One region of the Paenibacillus enshidis genome, then DNA from elsewhere that is predicted to be linked to it. Evidence: riboswitches for the same ligand, from Rfam matches in the RefSeq annotation. Region 1 holds a riboswitch; each other region holds the start of a gene.
The links. A riboswitch is a leader RNA that binds a small molecule or an ion and turns the genes downstream of it on or off. The one in region 1 is predicted to bind cyclic di-GMP.
Positions count from the first base shown of each region.

Region 2: linked by a shared signal. The riboswitch ahead of ACE41H_RS21990 (hypothetical protein) and the one ahead of ACE41H_RS00940 (helix-turn-helix transcriptional regulator) in region 1 are both predicted to bind cyclic di-GMP.
Region 3: linked by a shared signal. The riboswitch ahead of ACE41H_RS16275 (transglutaminase-like domain-containing protein) and the one ahead of ACE41H_RS00940 (helix-turn-helix transcriptional regulator) in region 1 are both predicted to bind cyclic di-GMP.

Region 1 covers NZ_JBHHMI010000001.1:223,477-229,299, forward strand. The annotation lists gene fabF (beta-ketoacyl-ACP synthase II) at 1-1,239, opposite strand, end outside; gene ACE41H_RS00935 (helix-turn-helix transcriptional regulator) at 1,382-2,245, shown strand; cyclic di-GMP riboswitch class I at 2,443-2,533, shown strand; gene ACE41H_RS00940 (helix-turn-helix transcriptional regulator) at 2,688-3,416, shown strand; partial or broken gene ACE41H_RS00945 (SDR family NAD(P)-dependent oxidoreductase) at 3,470-3,919, opposite strand; gene ACE41H_RS00950 (3-hydroxybutyrate dehydrogenase) at 4,157-4,921, shown strand; gene ACE41H_RS00955 (class I SAM-dependent methyltransferase) at 4,983-5,823, shown strand, end outside.
Region 2 covers NZ_JBHHMI010000031.1:36,114-41,936, forward strand. The annotation lists gene ACE41H_RS21975 (S8 family serine peptidase) at 1-498, opposite strand, end outside; gene ACE41H_RS21980 (sensor histidine kinase) at 853-1,923, opposite strand; gene ACE41H_RS21985 (response regulator) at 1,923-2,612, opposite strand; gene ACE41H_RS21990 (hypothetical protein) at 2,785-3,030, opposite strand; cyclic di-GMP riboswitch class I at 3,054-3,144, opposite strand; gene ACE41H_RS21995 (winged helix-turn-helix transcriptional regulator) at 3,371-3,697, shown strand; gene ACE41H_RS22000 (MFS transporter) at 3,933-5,138, shown strand; gene ACE41H_RS22005 (hypothetical protein) at 5,218-5,823, shown strand, end outside.
Region 3 covers NZ_JBHHMI010000014.1:102,654-108,476, forward strand. The annotation lists gene ACE41H_RS16270 (collagen binding domain-containing protein) at 1-1,642, opposite strand, end outside; gene ACE41H_RS16275 (transglutaminase-like domain-containing protein) at 1,924-2,724, opposite strand; cyclic di-GMP riboswitch class I at 2,738-2,825, opposite strand; cyclic di-GMP riboswitch class I at 2,884-2,971, opposite strand; gene ACE41H_RS16280 (bifunctional transcriptional activator/DNA repair enzyme AdaA) at 3,248-3,811, shown strand; gene ACE41H_RS16285 (methylated-DNA--[protein]-cysteine S-methyltransferase) at 3,859-4,362, shown strand; gene ACE41H_RS16290 (hypothetical protein) at 4,527-5,273, opposite strand; partial or broken gene ACE41H_RS16295 (hypothetical protein) at 5,400-5,462, opposite strand; gene ACE41H_RS16300 (SIR2 family protein) at 5,501-5,823, opposite strand, start outside.

The DNA of each region.
Region 1 (5,823 bases):
GATGAATTTCCTTAAAAGGATGGCGGAATTATGCCCGCCAAAGCCGAAGGAATTGGACATGCTGATCATCAGCTCAGCCGGCCGTGCCTGATTCGGCACGTAGTCAAGGTCGCATTCCGGATCAGGCGTCTCCAGGTTGATGGTCGGCGGGACGATGCCATCCTGCAGAGATTTCACCAACGCAACCGCTTCGACGGCGCCTGATGCCCCCAGCATATGACCGGTCATGGACTTGTTCGCTGTGACCGGCATACGGTACGCATGGTCTCCGAACACTTGCTTGAGCGCGGCGGTCTCTGAGCGGTCCCCGATCATCGTGCTCGTGGCATGGGCGCTGATGACGTCCACCTGTTCCGGAGAGATACCGGCTTCGGACAATGCAGCAACCATCGCCCGAGCTGCCCCGTGTCCGTCCGGCGGGGTGGCTACCATATGGTAGGCGTCTGAACTCGCCCCGTAACCGATCACCTCTGCCAGAATGGTGGCTCCTCTGTTTTGCGCATGGGAGAGGGATTCCAGAACGAGGATGCCGGCCCCCTCCGCCATGACGAATCCATCCCGTTCCGCGTCAAACGGGCGGCTTGCCCGCTCAGGCTGTGCATTGCGGGTGGAGAGGGCAGTCGCATTGGCAAAGCTGGCCAGGGCAATATCCGTTAGGGCCGCCTCTGTGCCGCCCGCGATCATGATGTCCGAACGCCCGGCCTGGATATTGAAAAAAGCTTCTCCAATAGCAGTGTTTCCAATGGAGCAGGCGGTCACCGGCGACATGGAGGGGCCAAGCGCGCCATACCTGATGCTGATCATGGCGGCTGCCATATTGGAAATCATCATGGGCACCAGAACCGGACTGATCCGTTCCGGTCCGCGTGCGGCGAGAACGGCGCTCTGGTTCAACAGGCTTTGAATACCTCCTGTACCGGAGCCGACATACACCCCGAACCGCTCCCTATTTATCTCTTCAAGCTTGAGTTCTGATTGCTGTAGGGCCTCATCCGCAGCCGCCAGAGCGAACTGGCAGAAGCGGTCCATTTTGCGGGCTTCTTTAGTGCCAAAAAGCGCATTTGCATCGAAATCATGTACAATCCCCGCCATTTTCACCTTCTGCTTTGATGTATCCAGCGAATCTATTTGCGAAATTCCGGATTTCCCGCGTACAAGGCCGGACCAGAACGTCTCCACATTATTGCCCAGCGGCGTAATAACGCCCATGCCTGTGATTACGACTCTTTCTTTCTCCATAAAAGGAACCTCCCTTGAACTGAACAAATTCTGTTATCAGGGATAGAATGTCATGAAATTTATCCTATTACAAGATATAGTTTATGCTAGTATAATTAGTACCATAATAATTTAATGAATCGTTGTGAAAAAGGAGAGACCAATGAATTCGCAAACGAGGCTGCAGGTTTTATCCGCTTTTTTAAAGGCGCAGCGTGCCAAGCTTTCTCCCGAAGTAGCCGGGTTTCCGGGAGGCGCGAGACGGAGAACTCCGGGGCTGCGCAGGGAGGAGGTGGCACAGCTGGCAGGGGTGAGCACCACCTGGTATACATGGCTGGAGCAGGGACGCGACATCAAGGTGTCTCCGTCTGTACTGGATTGTGTAGCCACAGCGCTCCAGCTGACGGCTGACGAGCGAAAATACCTGTTCTCGCTCGCTCTGGAAAGCGGGTTGTCAGCATCCTATCCGGCAAAACAAGAAGTGCCGCTCATGACTCCCTCACTGGAAAAAATCATCACCGAGCTGCGCTATTGTCCGGCGATTATTTCAGACCGGACCTGTCATATTGTGGGCTGGAACCTGGCGGCTGCTTATGTATTTCTTGATTTTGAGCTGATTCCCCGGGAAGAACGCAATATGATCGAATTGCTCTTTTCACGCAGGGAATTCAAAAGGCTGGCAGTGAATTGGGAGCATTTCGCGAGCGGTTACCTTGCGATGTTCCGTTCGTACTATGGTCAGTACATGGAAGATGAATGGTATGATCATTTTCTGGAGGAGATGAAAAATCGTTATCCGGATTTTGAACAGATGTGGGAGCAGAGCCAGGTGAGCTACGCGCCGGATGTTCATCTCGAATTCAGGCATGCCAAGGCGGGCAAGATGGTGTTTGAGCTTACGTCTTTGCAGGTTTATGGTGAGCATGATCTGCGCTGCAGTATCTATACACCGAATACAGGCACGGAAGAGAAGCTAAAAAAATTGATGAATGAGCGGGGGGCATTGCAGGAGGAGCCGTATTCCTGACCGTCTTCAAGGGGAGGGGGACTCCTTTCTGTTCTCGACCGTTTTGCCAATCAGCGCAATTCGAAAAAACTTCTTTCTAAAATGCCTCAAATAGGGACAATTGATTGTCGCATTATGTCATACTTGATAGAAAGGTCCTATTCCCAAACGATAAAACGGCATATATATTATACTATATAATTAAAAATTTATTGTTCGTACGACAATAGCAAACCCACTGAAAGGTGGTGACGCAAAGCTACAGGGGCTAAGGTGAAACCTAGATTACTATGCCAGCCAGTTGCCGAATACGACGGAGCCTCCGTCTATTTTGTTATGGCTATCAAAATATGGACGGGGCTTTTTTCATTTTTGCGAATGGCTGCCGGATTCGGCAGTGGCGATGATTAGGAGATCGATTTCATTATTAGTCACTTATTCTTAAAGGGGAGAAGGGAGAATAATGGACCACAGAATATTACTTGAAGTAAACGATCATTTTCCTAATATTCTCAGTATGTCTGAAATAAAAGAGAGGTTGATTGAACGAAAAGAAATTCTGCATTTACTGCAAGAAGAAACTCGGAATATGAATGAGATGCTGTCGATACCCTATTTGTTTGTGATTACGGATACGGATGGAACCGTTATCGATTATTGCGGTACCGATTCGTTAAAAGGTTATTTTGAAAGAAATAATATAAGAAACGGTACATCATTCGCCATGAAAAACGCGGGAATCAATGCCATTTCATTATCTATGGAGCATCGAGCGGTGTCTGTCGTCATTGGAGACGAGCATAGCAACAAATTGTTCGCCGAATTGTCTTCTGTTTGTACACCTATTCGAATAAAAAATATAACTATAGGCTATCTAAGCCTTTGTTTTCATTATTTTCATGAGGTTACATTCGCACTGCCCCTCATTGAACATCTGGCAAGGAATATTGAAGACAAATTGCCTCAAAAGGACTCCCTTCTACAAAAAGAGCTGACCTATTCTCTCTTTGATCGATATGCATTAACCAATCGTGAAAAAGAAATAGCCTATGGGTGGCTGGAAAATAAAAACGTACCTGAAATTGCGGATATTTGTGGGATTAGTCAAAGTACGGTTCGTACGTTTATCAAAAAAATCTATGCCAAAACGAGTGTCAATCATAAAGGGGCATTTCTTAAGAAATTTTCATAGCGCTTAGGAGGAGGGGAGCTATCAGTTCTACATACACCAAAACAACAGCACTCCTATTTAAAGGAGGCATATCCGTCGTCAAGCATGACAACACTCCCGTTAATAGCTCTGGCTTCCTCCAATGAAATCATATATACAGCATCAGCTATTTGCTTTGGATCAATCAATTTGTTGCTCATACTTTTGGCTTTAATCTGATCTATGATTCCCAAGTCTCTGAATTCCTGGAGTAGGTCCGTATCAACGAAGCCTGGTGCTACTGCAACGACTCTGATCCCGTAAGGGGTGTATTCGAGCGCCACAGATTTTATCATCATGTTGACTGCTCCTTTGCTCACGTGATAAGGAAAGGTTCCGGGGCTAGCCAAATATCCGAGTACAGATGGGTTGTTAATGATGATGCCCCTCTTGTTCAGTTCAATCATTTTCTTGCCTGCTGCGAGAATTTCATAAGCCACAGCATGCTGATTTATACTAATCGTTTTATGGTATTCCTCCAGTGATAACAGCCACTCTCTTCCTACTCATCATGAATGGCCTCCCTTAAATATTCTGACAGACATCTCCATGATTCCTCAATTAGTGAATAAAAGAAATACCCAATTTTGGGGACTTCTTTTATTTCAGTAGAATTTTATAATTCTATGTAACAGAATATTGAAAAGCAGCTTAGAGCTTCGTATTACACATTGTTTGGTAATTGCCTGCACGGCTATTTATTAAGAAATGAGGGATATGCAATGCCATTCCATGGGGAAAGAACAGTTATCGTCACAGGCGCCGCTCGCGGCATTGGCTATTCTATTGCCGAAGCATTTGTTAAAAATGGTGACTTCGTCGCGATCGGTGATTTGAACGCGGAAAGTGCGGTTGGCCGTGCGAAAGATATTGGAGACCGGGCAAAAGGTTACGAAGTAAACGTTGGAGACCCGGAATCAGTACAGCTTTTTGTCCAACAGGTGATCGCAGAGCGGGGAAATGTCCATGTTCTGGTCAACAATGCAGGCTTGCAGCATATTGACAAGGTAGAGGATTTCCCTTTGGAAAAATGGAACCAACTGATTAATGTCATGCTGACCGGCCCCTTCTTGTTAACGAAGTACGTGGTCCCTTTTATGAAAAAACAACAGTATGGAAGAATTATTAATATTTCTTCTGTTCATGGTAAAAAGGGTGCCCCTTATAAATCCGCATATGTCTCTGCAAAACACGGCGTTGTGGGTCTCACGCGTACAGTAGCACTTGAAACTGTGAACGAGGGTATTACAGTTAATGCTATTTTGCCAAGTGCTGTGAAAACTGAATTGGTCATGCAACAAATAGCACAGGTAGCCAGAGCAGACGGGATCACCGAGGAGGAGGTTCTCCATAAGCATCTTTGGAGTAAGCAACCTCTGAAACGTTTTATAGATTCGTCTGAGATTGCAGCAGCTGCCATCTATCTTGCTTCCGATGCCGCCGCCGCTATAACTGGTGAAACGCTGGGCGTATCCGGGGGTATGTAATGCCAGGGGAAATGGGACATTCGAAAACCGTTGAAAGCTCTCTTGGAGGTTTAACCACAATATGGATCAACTGAATAAAAACAATTTACTGAATCAAGTAAAAATTAAAATCAATCAAGGCCAATTCTCTGATGCGTGTAGTACCCTTTATGATGGATTAAGCCACATACGCAGCCATTCTTCAGCAGAAGAATGGAAACAATTTGTCCCCCAATATCGTGAACATGCCGTAAGCCAGTTTTTCTTACAAGATCCGCTAACCCGTCGGGCATTTGAAAAACCGCGCGGCTATGCGGGTGATCCCGTAGTGATCGACTTTATATATAACCATGATAAAGCAGCGCCACCTTGCGCTAGCTCATCCGAAATTCCGCAAATTCTAAATTGCGAGCTTAACCGTATAAGTCATGCATGTCATGCTGTTCGTGAAAGAAAACGTATTTTATCCAGAAAGATTAATCAAACTGCAGAACGGGTTGCGAATCCATATATTCTCTCAGTCGCTTGTGGCTATTTGAGAGAAGCATTAGATAGTGTGGCGATTCAAAACAGAAATATTGGGAAATTTGTAGCTATTGATCAGGATAAGGAATCACTTGCTGTTGCCGCAGAAATAATAAAGGGCTTTGGAGAAACAATTCATGCCTCTCTAATTGAAATTATTAGTAACACAGTGCCTCTTCCTACCTTCGATTTTATTTATACCGCTGGTTTATATGACTATCTGCCAGAGAGTCTTGCGAAAAAATTAACCAGCAATTTATTTAATTTACTCAATCCTGGAGGTCGATTGCTAATAGCTAACTATCTTCCGGATACCCCCTCTATTGGTTATATGGAGGCTGTGATGGATTGGTGGCTCATTTATCGAGATAAGGAGCAGATGCAAGAGTTAACACAAC
Region 2 (5,823 bases), on a different contig from region 1:
CGCCGAGGAATCAGGTTCCGTTGACTCCTTATCCCCTTCTTGTTCTTTCTCCTCGACCGGGGCTTGATCTTCCTCGATGGTTGCAAGCACCATGGGCTGGTCAATTTCAATTTTGGTTGCGGTTCTGTCTTTAATCAGCTCATTGACCTCAGACATTGTTAAATCCATGACATATGTATTATCCAGAAGCTCTAACTTCTGTATCTCATCTATTCCCGTGGTTTCCATGGAATCGATCAGGTTGGCACCCTTATGGTTCAGTTCTACAATATATCGTTGTGTTGAATATACATCTCCGGTTACTGTGGGATCTTGCTCTTCTTCCTCAAAGATGTCTTCTCCGACATCGCCATAGACATCACTTGTAACTGTAGATGCGGCTGATTCAGCTTCGACTGGCGAAATCCCCTGCTCTTCAGCCAGACTGGCATAAAATGTAGCAGGAAAGCTGCCGCTTACGATCACAAGGATCATAAGAATAACTAGGACTTTCTTCATAACTAACCTCCGATTGAATTTGTCTATATTTCTTTTATATCGGAGATATTTTAAAAAATATTAGTAAATTAGTCTCATAAATCATAATTTTTTCCGTATACATGATCAATTAGAACCACTAACAATGTCCTATCAAACAATATGAAGAAGATTCTACTGAATTGAACACATGATTTCTGCAGTAAAACTGTAAAGTGCCAGCCGAAATTTTCTGGCTGACCCAATAAACATGCAAAGCTATTTTCACAAACCACGTCTCTGCAATGGTTCCTTACGCAAATGAATTACACAGTTCTCAAACAGGCCCGTTGCCCGAATGATGGATCCAGTACCTCTGAAGACTTTATGAAAATATCACATGGGCAACCGAATATAAAAACGGGCCCCGCTGTTATCGCTTTGCGCCCACACCTCGCCGTCATGGGCCTCCACCAGCTTTTTCACAATCGCTAGTCCCATGCCGCTTCCGCCTGTCTGCCTATTCCTCGACTTATCCCCACGGTAAAACCTTTCAAAAATATACGGCAGATCCTCCGCTGAAATCCCTGATCCCGTATCGCTAATGACGAGGTAAACCGCCCCTTTTTCCTTACGTTCCCGGACGCTGACAGCCCCCCCGGCAGGCGTATGGTGAAGGGCGTTGGTCAGCAGATTCACGAGAATCTGCTTCATCCGGTCCACATCCATAAGCAACCTGACATCTGAAATGCCCTCGTACCGGAGCCGCACCCCTTTCTCAAGAAAAGTGGCTTCCATCAGTGCAGCAGCCTTTCCGACAACGATCCGCAGACTCTCTTCTTTCCGTGAAAGCTGGAATTCCGGCGAATCCATTACATTCAACTCCTCCAGCTCACTGACGAGTTGGATCAAACGCTCCACTTCTTCCAGACAGGAGTGAATCCGCGCGGGCGTTGGCTCCCAGACCCCGTCCTGCAAGGCCCTCATGTGGCTCTTTAGCGTCGTCAGCGGCGTGCGCAGCTCATGAGCGATGTCCTGGGACATGGACATGCGCAGCGACTGCTGTTTCTGTAGTTGTTTGGACAGCCGATTCAGGGAGGCCCCAAGCTCCGCGATTTCATCCCTGCCTTCCGTGTTGACACGTACGTCCAGACTGCCCCTGCTGATCCATTCGGCAGCCTGTTTCATATGGACCAGCGGGCGGGAGATGCGTTTCGCAAAATAAACGCCGATAATGAACGCCAGCAGCAGGGAAAACAAACCTGTCAGCAGGATCGACTGAAGGAGGGCGCTCTCCAAATGATCCATCAATGGAGACAGTCTTTTACCTGCCAGTGAGACCTGATCCATATACATCGAGATATGATAATGAGCGGCAAACATGCTGATCACGGCAAAAATGGCAACGATGCCTGCGGCCATGCCAACGATAGTCACGGCCAGCCGGATATACAGCCGGTTAAACATCAGCCCTCACCGCCAAACCGGTAGCCAAAGCCGTACACCGTAAGAATGTAGCGCGGATTGCGGGGATCTTGCTCGATCTTTTGCCGTACATTTTTGACATGCTGATCGATAATGCGGATATCCCCATCAAACCCGAGACCCATCACCCTGTCGACCAGCTCCTCCCGCGGAAAGCGGCGCTGCGGATATTTGGCGAGCAGAAGCAACAGCTTATACTCACTTGGTGTAAGGCTGAGCGGCTCCGAATAGTGGTATACCTGATTTTTCAGCGAATCGATGCGGAGATGCCCGTTATTAAAAGAGATGACGTCCGCCAATAGCTGCGAATCATCTGTCCGGCGCAAGATCGCCTGTACTCTGGCAACCACCTCATTCGGGTCAAAGGGTTTGATCATATAGTCATCGGCCCCGATGGACAACCCGCTGATACGGTCCGCCTGGGCTATTTTTGCGGTCAGCATGAGAATCGGTACGGAACTGAATTTGCGCACCTCCCGGCAGACGGTCTCCCCTTCCATGCCGGGCAGCATCAGATCCAAGATGAGCAGATCAACCCGCTGGCTGCGCAGTACAGCCAACGCTTCCTCACCGCTCGCACATTCCAGTACGTGAAAATGCTCCTTCTGCAAATAAGAAGCCAGTACCTCGCGAATTTTCTGTTCATCATCTACCACCAAAACGGTTTTCAAGGCATGTCCCTCCGTCGCCCAAGTTATACCGGAATTATACCACTCCGAATATGTATGAATCCCCTTGCCTATTAATTTCACCATTTCTGTTTAACCTAAACTTGTGAATATCTTTTGAAGACCGCTGGAAAATGAAAAAGCACCGGAAGCAATCCCTCCAGTGCTTTAAGCGTTAACGTATTTGGAATGTCCGGATCACCCGGATCGATATGATATCTGTATTCAACGGGTCAACGGGTTTAAATGTCATGCTGTATAAATCATACAGTCTCACCTCAACGCCGTATTCTTTGAACTTGTCAGAAAAATCTCCAATCGTAGGCCTTGTCCCCGTTTCGCAAGTAATTCGGCACTCCTCAAGCTTGATTTCTCTACTTTTGTATACAAATTCCACATCCGATTGATAAATACTGCTCACCCTGTTATTTCTCCCTCCGAATTTAAGGTAGCTCAGCCGCCATAGATCCCTAATTGCATCCTTAGGCCTGCAGCTTTGCGTCCTTGCCTTTCGGCAAGTTTGCCCTTGACATAAATGGTGGATCCTCCACTTAAAATAATATAATATATTTTTTCTGTTTTTTCGACATCTTACCGCAAAAAACGCTATTCATCACTCTTGTTTACTTTTTCTATTGTAGTGTTATCATAGATTGTAGTTCCTTAATGGATATGTACATTTCTGAAAGAACCTATACACGTTCAGATTCTATAAAAACCAAAGTATCCCACTTATCATTCATTTTTCAGGAGGTAAACATATGGCTTACAATATCCCAGTCGAAGCAACGCTTGAGGTGATGGGCGGCAAATGGAAGGCAGTCATTTTGTGTCATCTGGATAAAGGCGATAAACGGACCAGCGAGTTGAAAAGACTGATGCCTAGTATTACGCAGAAGATGCTCACACAGCAGCTGCGGGAGCTGGAAGAGGATGGACTTGTGAAAAGGCAAATCTTCGAGCAGGTTCCGCCCAAGGTGGTGTATTCCCTGACCGACTACGGCTGGTCCCTGAAGCCTGTCCTGGATGCCATGTGCGCATGGGGCGAAAAGCATATTGAACAAGACGGTCAAGCAGTCGAGGTTTAATGCCGCTGCTTCGGAACATGCACTTAAATCATCTGCACACGGAAGAGCCGGATTCCTGTAACTCAGGACTCCGGCTTTTTCCGTGATCTGCGTCTTCTTTCCTCCCGCTCCCTTCCTAGTAGGTACCTGGAAGTACCTATAGTACTTCAAAGTACGTACTATTCTTTTTCACGCGAAGCATCCATAATAGCATTTGCCGGCCGGCTAAAATATAAAAATAGGAGTGGAACTGAACATGTCGTCGGACAATAAACGCAGTACTCTGTCGCTGCTGGCTTTGGCCATCAGTGCCTTTGCGATTGGGACAACGGAGTTCATCAGCGTGGGATTGCTTCCCCTTATCGCTGAAGACTTGAATATATCTGTAACCATGACCGGATTAACGGTCACTTTATATGCGTTGGGCGTTACGTTCGGCGCTCCGGTATTAACCTCTTTAACTTCAGGAATACCAAGAAAAACGCTGCTGATCTGGATTATGATCGTGTTCATTGCCGGCAATTCACTTGCAGCCTTCTCTAGTGGAATCGGCATACTGCTTGCGGCACGGGTCATTTCTGCTTTCTCGCACGGCGTATTTATGTCCATCGGTTCAACCATTGCGGCTGACCTTGTGCCGGAAAATCGGCGGGCAAGCGCCATCGCCATCATGTTTTCCGGCTTGACCGTGGCCACGATTACCGGGGTGCCCTTCGGTACGTTTCTCGGACAGCAACTGGGCTGGCGTGCAGCCTTTATAACCATAGCAGTGATCGGTATTATGGCCCTGATCGCCAACTTGATTCTCGTTCCAGGCAATCTGCGGAAGGGGGGCAAAACTCCGGTACGGGATCAGATCAAGCTGATTACCAACGGACGGCTGCTGCTTGCTTTTCTGATTACGGCTCTCGGATACGGAGGCACCTTTGTCGTCTTTACCTACCTGTCTCCCCTGCTGCATGATATTACCGGCTTTGGAGAGACAACCGTAGCTTTCATTCTGCTTCTGTACGGCCTTGCGATTGCCATCGGCAACATCATCGGCGGCAAGGCCGCCAACCGCAAGCCGCTTTCGGCGCTGCTGTATATGTTTATTATTCAGGCGGTGGTCCTGTTTATTCTGTTCTTCACGGCCCCATTTAAAGTGGCCGGCCTGATTACGATTCTTTTGATGGGCCTGTTCGCCTTCATGAATGTGCCCGGTCTTCAGGTGTACGTCGTGAACCTTGCCCAGCGTTTTGTGCCGCAAGCCGTGGATGTCGCTTCCGCAATCAATATCGCGGCCTTTAACGGTGGGATCGCTCTTGGCGCTTACTTGGGCGGCATCATCGTGGACGGTCCGGGACTTATCCACACTTCATGGATCGGCGGTCTAATGGTGGTCGGGGCTGTAATTTTGACAGGCTGGAGCCTGCTGCTCGCCAGAAAAGACAAAGACGCCCCCACCGGGGAAGCTGTATAATGTATTTATCCAAGGACTGTTTCTTCCTGCTGAGGAGCAGTCCTTTTGAATACGAGCCCCTGTGAAAGGAGAATGGCGTATTTTTGCTACCAAGGATATTTTGAGCGTATGGAGAAAATTCGATCATTTCCCGATGGAAACCTTAACAAAAGCATGGTACTTTCAAAAGAATTCCGGGATAAAGCAAAGAGAAGTAGCTCAAATGAAGGAGCATCACGAGCAGTATGGTATTACAGGCAATTGCTTTGACCTCGCTTTGTGGCTGCTGCATGAGTTTGAAAAAGAGGGAATTGAAGCCTATCCGATCGGCCATGATTTGGGTACACCGAATGCACATGTTGCCATCATTGCGAAAAATGAGGAAGGGCACCGCTATCTTTGCGATTTGGGAGATCAGTGGCTCAATCCGGTGCTGGTAGATGCCGATAGCGAAGATTATACTGATGAGAGATTAACAGGCTTCTTTCCTGCGGCAGAGATACAAGTGCAATCGGCTGGAGATTTATTCACCGTTCTATACCATAGGCCAAACGGAAAGAGCAGCGAGCAAAGCTTTCATCTTGCCTCTATCCCAATCCATGAGTTTTGGCAAGCAGCCGAAATCTCGCAAAATACAATTAAGAAGAGGCCTTTATTGGAATGCAGAGTTCCCTATAAGCATGAAACCGCCCATTGGGAATTTTAT
Region 3 (5,823 bases), on a different contig from region 1:
AATCACTTGCCGGAACAACTTTCCCGTCCGCTTTTACGATCACTGAATCTGGAATGAAATCGAGGCCGCCTTGTGGGAACGTATCCTTGATGACTACATTCTCCATACTGTACTTGGTGCCGTCCGGCTTTTTATCACCATTAACCGTAATAAGCCACTTCGCTGTTTTGTTGGCAAAGTCGACGTTCCAAACGCCCTTTACCAGAGCTCGAATTCCTTGGGCCGGAGCGGTTACTTCCTTGGACGTATCACCCGATACGACTTTATTCTTCACCTGCTGCCCGTCAGCGCTCGTCCGGTCGACTGGCTTCGTTTGATAAACGATTGTATACGGAGAATCGATATCCCTCTTGAATTGCAACGTAAATCCGTTCGTACCTGTCGGTGTAAAGGTGTATTCATCCGGTGAAAGCTGATCTTCGGCCTTCGTCGAATTCCCTTTATACACCTTCAACGAATCGGCAACCAATGTATGAATCGCACTGAATTCATCCGTGATAACCGCTTGATCACTCGGAATCTTCTTCTCGTTGAAATTGTATTTCACGGTCCAGGTAATAATTCCAGTGTCCTTATCCTGGCGATATGACTTATCCAAAAACTTACCGCGGTCTACCGTTACCGTAGCGGTCGATTTGGCATCTTCCATCCCATCGCCAGACAGTACAGCAGTGTTCTCAAAACGCGTTTGCTCGCCGGCAAGCTTCGCCGAATAACGAATCTCATAGGCTTTGCTGATCGTTTCATCCTGGAAAGCAAGCTCCAGTTTGGCACCGCCGTTCGTTTCGACTGTATACTTGTCGGCCCCTACCTTTTCGCCAAGGACCGTCGAGCCATCGCCGTTAACTTGCAGGCGGTACACCTCCACAGAGTCGGCGATAAGCTCCGAGCCTTCAGGCATCGTATCAGTGATGACCGCATGCTTGATTTTATCCAGCGACTTGTTGACCTGAACCGTCCAATCAATCCGGTCTTTGCCAATCGCTTTTCCCTGCTTATCAATCAGCTTTCCACCCTGCGGCTTCAGATTCACGATAACGGTCTGCACTCCGCTTTTTACCGGAATGGCGATGATGACTTCCGTGCTCCCCTTAATGGTTTCCTTCGTAAATTCCGTACGAATTTCCAGCATGCCGCTTACATTGGAATGGCTCTCTACATAACCGTTGAAGGTCATGACAACCTTCCCGCTGCGATCGACGGTAAATCTGCCAACTTCGTCTTGATCGGCCACGAGCGGTGCTTCAATGTCCGTGAAAATTTCAAACTGCTTTGGCAGCTCGAAGGTAAAAGTATCCCCGTCCTTGTAGCCGTGATTGTTCGGAAGCTCCCATTCGTAGCTGAGATTGACAGCCTTACCGATGTCCAGGGTGCTGTCCGGATTATATACCGCATCGATCACGTTACCGTCCAAGTCGGTTAATACCACTTTTGTTAAAATGTTGTCCGTATTGTTGACCGGCGCTGGTGGGATATAGACGTCATCCGTGACTCCAACGTCTTCCGTCTCTCCATACACGGATTCCTGCACGCTTGCCGATGCATTTGCCGCATTGGCATTGGCCGTCCAGGCGGATACACCAAACAGCGATTGAAGCAGAAGCAGCAGCGCCACAACGATTCCACTAACTTTTTTCTTCATAATCTCTCCCTCAGTCTCTACATCACCCTCGTAATGTTCGGTTCCGATCCTGCTGCCGTGCGCAAATCAGATTATCTATACTCCATTGAATTGTATGCCGTTGAGACCGTCCAGTCCATCACCTCCGCATATTTCTAATGGCGCACGATTCATTGTCCCTGTTTTTCCCACCAGAACCAAATGGGCTTCTTGCATTATAACTGCCCGATCTCTACAATTTCTCTACAAACTCGAATAAGCCTTGGACATTTGTCCAAAGCTTAGATTGAATGTATACTATTTTAGTAATACTTGGATACTGAATAACGAGCGGCGTCTTTAATCATTTTAAAATCAGCCCCGCTGGCTTTCCAGCCCGCATCGACCGTTGTATCAATGGTTACCCACTTCCCGTTCAAATAAACTTCGTTCCAGGCGTGGTAAACATCGACGTATTCCGATGTTCCCATATCTAGCTTGGCTGGAATACCGATGCTCCGCAGCATGGAAGCGAATAGGGAGGCATAGTCGTAGCACATCCCTTTCTGTCCGGTAATCGTACGGTTGATATCGGGAAGGTAATCCGTCAGATCACTGGTTGCAAGTGCCTTGTCGTATCTGATCGTACCCACAACATATTCATAAATAGCCTGCACTTTTTCCTCGTCAGATTGAGCGGACCTGGTCAGCTTCTTTGCAAGCTGAGCGACCTTGTCCTGTTCGCTCCAATTGATATTTTGTACAGAGCCCAGAAACACTTTGCTATTGTTCGTCAGTTGAAGCGTAACAGGCGCTTCCTGAACGATCTTGTATTTGGTACCGCTGATCTGTTCCAGTACGGTAACCATATAATCACCGTTGCCCATCTGCAGCGGAAATGCTTCCTGACGTTTGTTCGGCAAAAGCATATATGTATATTTGTCCTGACCTTTTGCAATCATGAGCTTTGTCTTCATGCCGGCTTTCACGTCATATCGAATAACGATCACACCACGGTCCAGCTGTTCCAAGCCCAGCCAATTTTGAGATTGGGTAGCTTGTACTAATGGAGCCCACAATAATAACGCAAAAAGTCCTACAATCGCGAATATTGCGTTGCGCATACTGTAAACTCCCTTCGGTAGCCAGGCTGCCATTGACATAACGTCAAGAAGGCCCTGTAGCTTTGCGTCCCAGTCTTTCGACAAGTTTGCCGTTATCGTGCTAGAGTTTCCAGATATCAATATATTTTTGTCCAATGAAAACAAAAAAAGCGTCTTCTTTTCGGTAGCTGGCTGCCATCTGACATATCGTCAATTAGGCCCTATAGCTTTGCGTCCTCGCCTTTCGACAAGTTTGCCGTTATCGTGAGTAGCTTTTGTGAGACTATCTTACCAGACATCTCTATTTCTATCAAGAGAAAATTTACAAGATTCATTGATTTCTGCGCCCATTCGATGATCTTTTTCGATTCTCTCTCAGACCATAAGAGCAAGAATGAGGACGAAATAATAAAGCCTCCTTGATAAAATGAGTTACAATAAACAGAAGGGGGAAGCAAAATGTCGGTCATTCAGGAATTATGGGAGTCACAGGATACATTACATTTAGTATGAAAACTAGACTGGGAGGGAAGGCGATTAAGTGATGACCAGTATAAATCTTTCATTTGACGAGATGTGGGAAAAAATCATTGCCTGCGACCGGAGATATGATGGATTATTTTATACAGCTGTGAAAACAACGAAAATCTACTGCCGTCCTTCCTGCAGGTCCAGAAAACCCAAAAAAATAAACGTTGAGTTTTACCATAATATCAGTGAAGTTGAAAAGGCTGGCTATCGTGCGTGCAAAAGATGCCAGCCCGAGGTTGAGCATTCTCCTCATAGTGAATTCGTTAAAAGTATTACGACGATTTTAGTGAATCAATATAAACAAAATTTGAAGCTGAATGATGTTGCGGAACAGGTCGGTCTAAGTCCCTTTTATCTTGAAAGGCTATTTAAAAAAGAAACATCAGAGACTCCACGTACTTTTTTGGACAAAGTGCGCATCGATAAAGCCGTACAGCTTCTTCAAACGACCAGTATGACCAATCTTGAAATTGGTTATGAGGTTGGCTTTCAAAGTCTCTCTAATTTTTACAAAGTGTTTCGAAGCTTAAAAGGCTGCTCGCCAAGCGAGTTTCGTAAGATGAGCAAAGAACTCTAACCGGCAGGCTGGAGAGCCTGCCTACCTTTTATCTTGGAGGTCCTTATATGAGCAGACTGCATATATTAGATTACCAATCACCCATTGGAATGATTGAAATACAAGGAACAGATCAAGCTGTATACTCTATCCTGTTCACAGAACGGGATCACATCATAAATGCTATCCATGACGAAACTCCCCAGGCTTTGAAGCTTTGCCATGATCAGCTTGATGAATATTTTAAAGGCACGCGCACTGAATTTACATTTCCTTATATATATGAAGGTACCGAATTTCAAAAAACAGTCTGGAATTCTTTAAAAACAGTACCCTACGCACAAACATGGTCCTACAAAGATATTGCTGTTTCCATTGGCAATGAAAAGGCCATACGAGCGGTCGGCAGTGCAAACGGTAAAAACAAATTAAGCATTGTCATCCCTTGTCACCGAATTATTGGTACAAACGGGAAGTTAACCGGCTATGCGGGCGGCTTATGGCGAAAGGAATGGCTTCTTAAGCATGAGCAACGTTTGAGAAAAGATGTATCACCAAACTATTTTCCCTAAATTTGGTATAAAGTGCAAGGATGAATACTTTTCTGGCCATAAGTGCATTTTAACCATGACCCAATAGACGATGAACCATTGATATTAATCATGGTATCATGTATAATTGGGTTAGATTCAAGGGGTCATTGGCAATCACTTCGGTGGTTCAGCGATGGCCTCTTTTAATTTGAGCATATATAATCGAATGCCAGTAGCAACCTCCGCATTGAAGTACTTAAACTTCCTGCTCCAATCTCTTTCGCGACTTCAATTTTCCTCTTAATATATGCTTCGATCTGATCCCTAGCTAGCCTATGTATGTTGTAAGCGATAATGTCCTGTTCTTTTGGCTCTTTATAGCAGCAGGAAAGTATTTCCTCAATCGAGTTCATTCTTATTGTATAAGACGCATTAATTCCGCTAGTACAACTATTTAAATCGTGATATCGTTCAATTCGTTGCTTAATCTTCTCTTTCTCCACTGCATTAAGACCAGTCTTATCAATATCAACCATTTCAACATGCCTGAAGAATGGTATCTTAGCAGTGTTACCCTGACTCGCAACATATCTAAGTGCAATTTCAGTAGGTATCTCGTTTTTATTAAAAATATAATCCTCCACATATGAAATTAGATCTGGTGTCCGGAATATATAAGTTGCGTCACCTAAAGCTACTACAAGTTTCTCGTCACCTATTCTTTTTTCGAGCTCCTCTAATTGCTCTGGCGCAATCAACAAAGTATTTAAGCTCCCTTTTTTTCCACTATCAACAATTAATTTTTTTATAACTTGCTGGAAACGCCTAACTTCTGAAGGGGATACCCCTTGGTTAATCTGAACTGTTTTCTCGTACAATTCAGTGAAATTGTCGGTTTGAATTACCGTGTACTCACACCCTAATTCTTTATCATATACCGTCCTCTCCAACAATTCCTGCATCCCTTCCACTCGATCAACAATAATTATCCGAGAACTCATTCTCTTTATTTCTGACGAAGTGAGCGATGTCGAAAAATCCTGAATGATTTTTCTAACATTTAAATCAGTTAAAGAATATCCCAAGAAAATAATTGGAGAATGAACTAAAAGGGAGATAATTTTAGTACTGATAAGCACCGAATTTTTATCAAATCGGCTATAGTCCTCCTTAGAAATTACAATAGATGATTTGAAATTGCTTTTTTAAAAGGTGAGATTTGTGTTCGATAGGCTTGTTGTTGCGTAAAGTTTTCAATTTCGATTTCCTGTGCATAAAATTTTTCATTAAACGAGGACTCTATTATTGTTCCAGCCTCTATATTGGTGTAATAAGCCACTTCACTATCGGTTGCAGATACATAACTTTCCCTGACTTTATTTCTAAGTTGATTTAAAAAAGCATAGAAATCTGTTTCTATATTCAATTGTCGCCAAAATCGTTGAAGCAACTCCTCCCAACTCGGGAAGTCAGCCAGGTACCTCTTGGATATACCTGAAC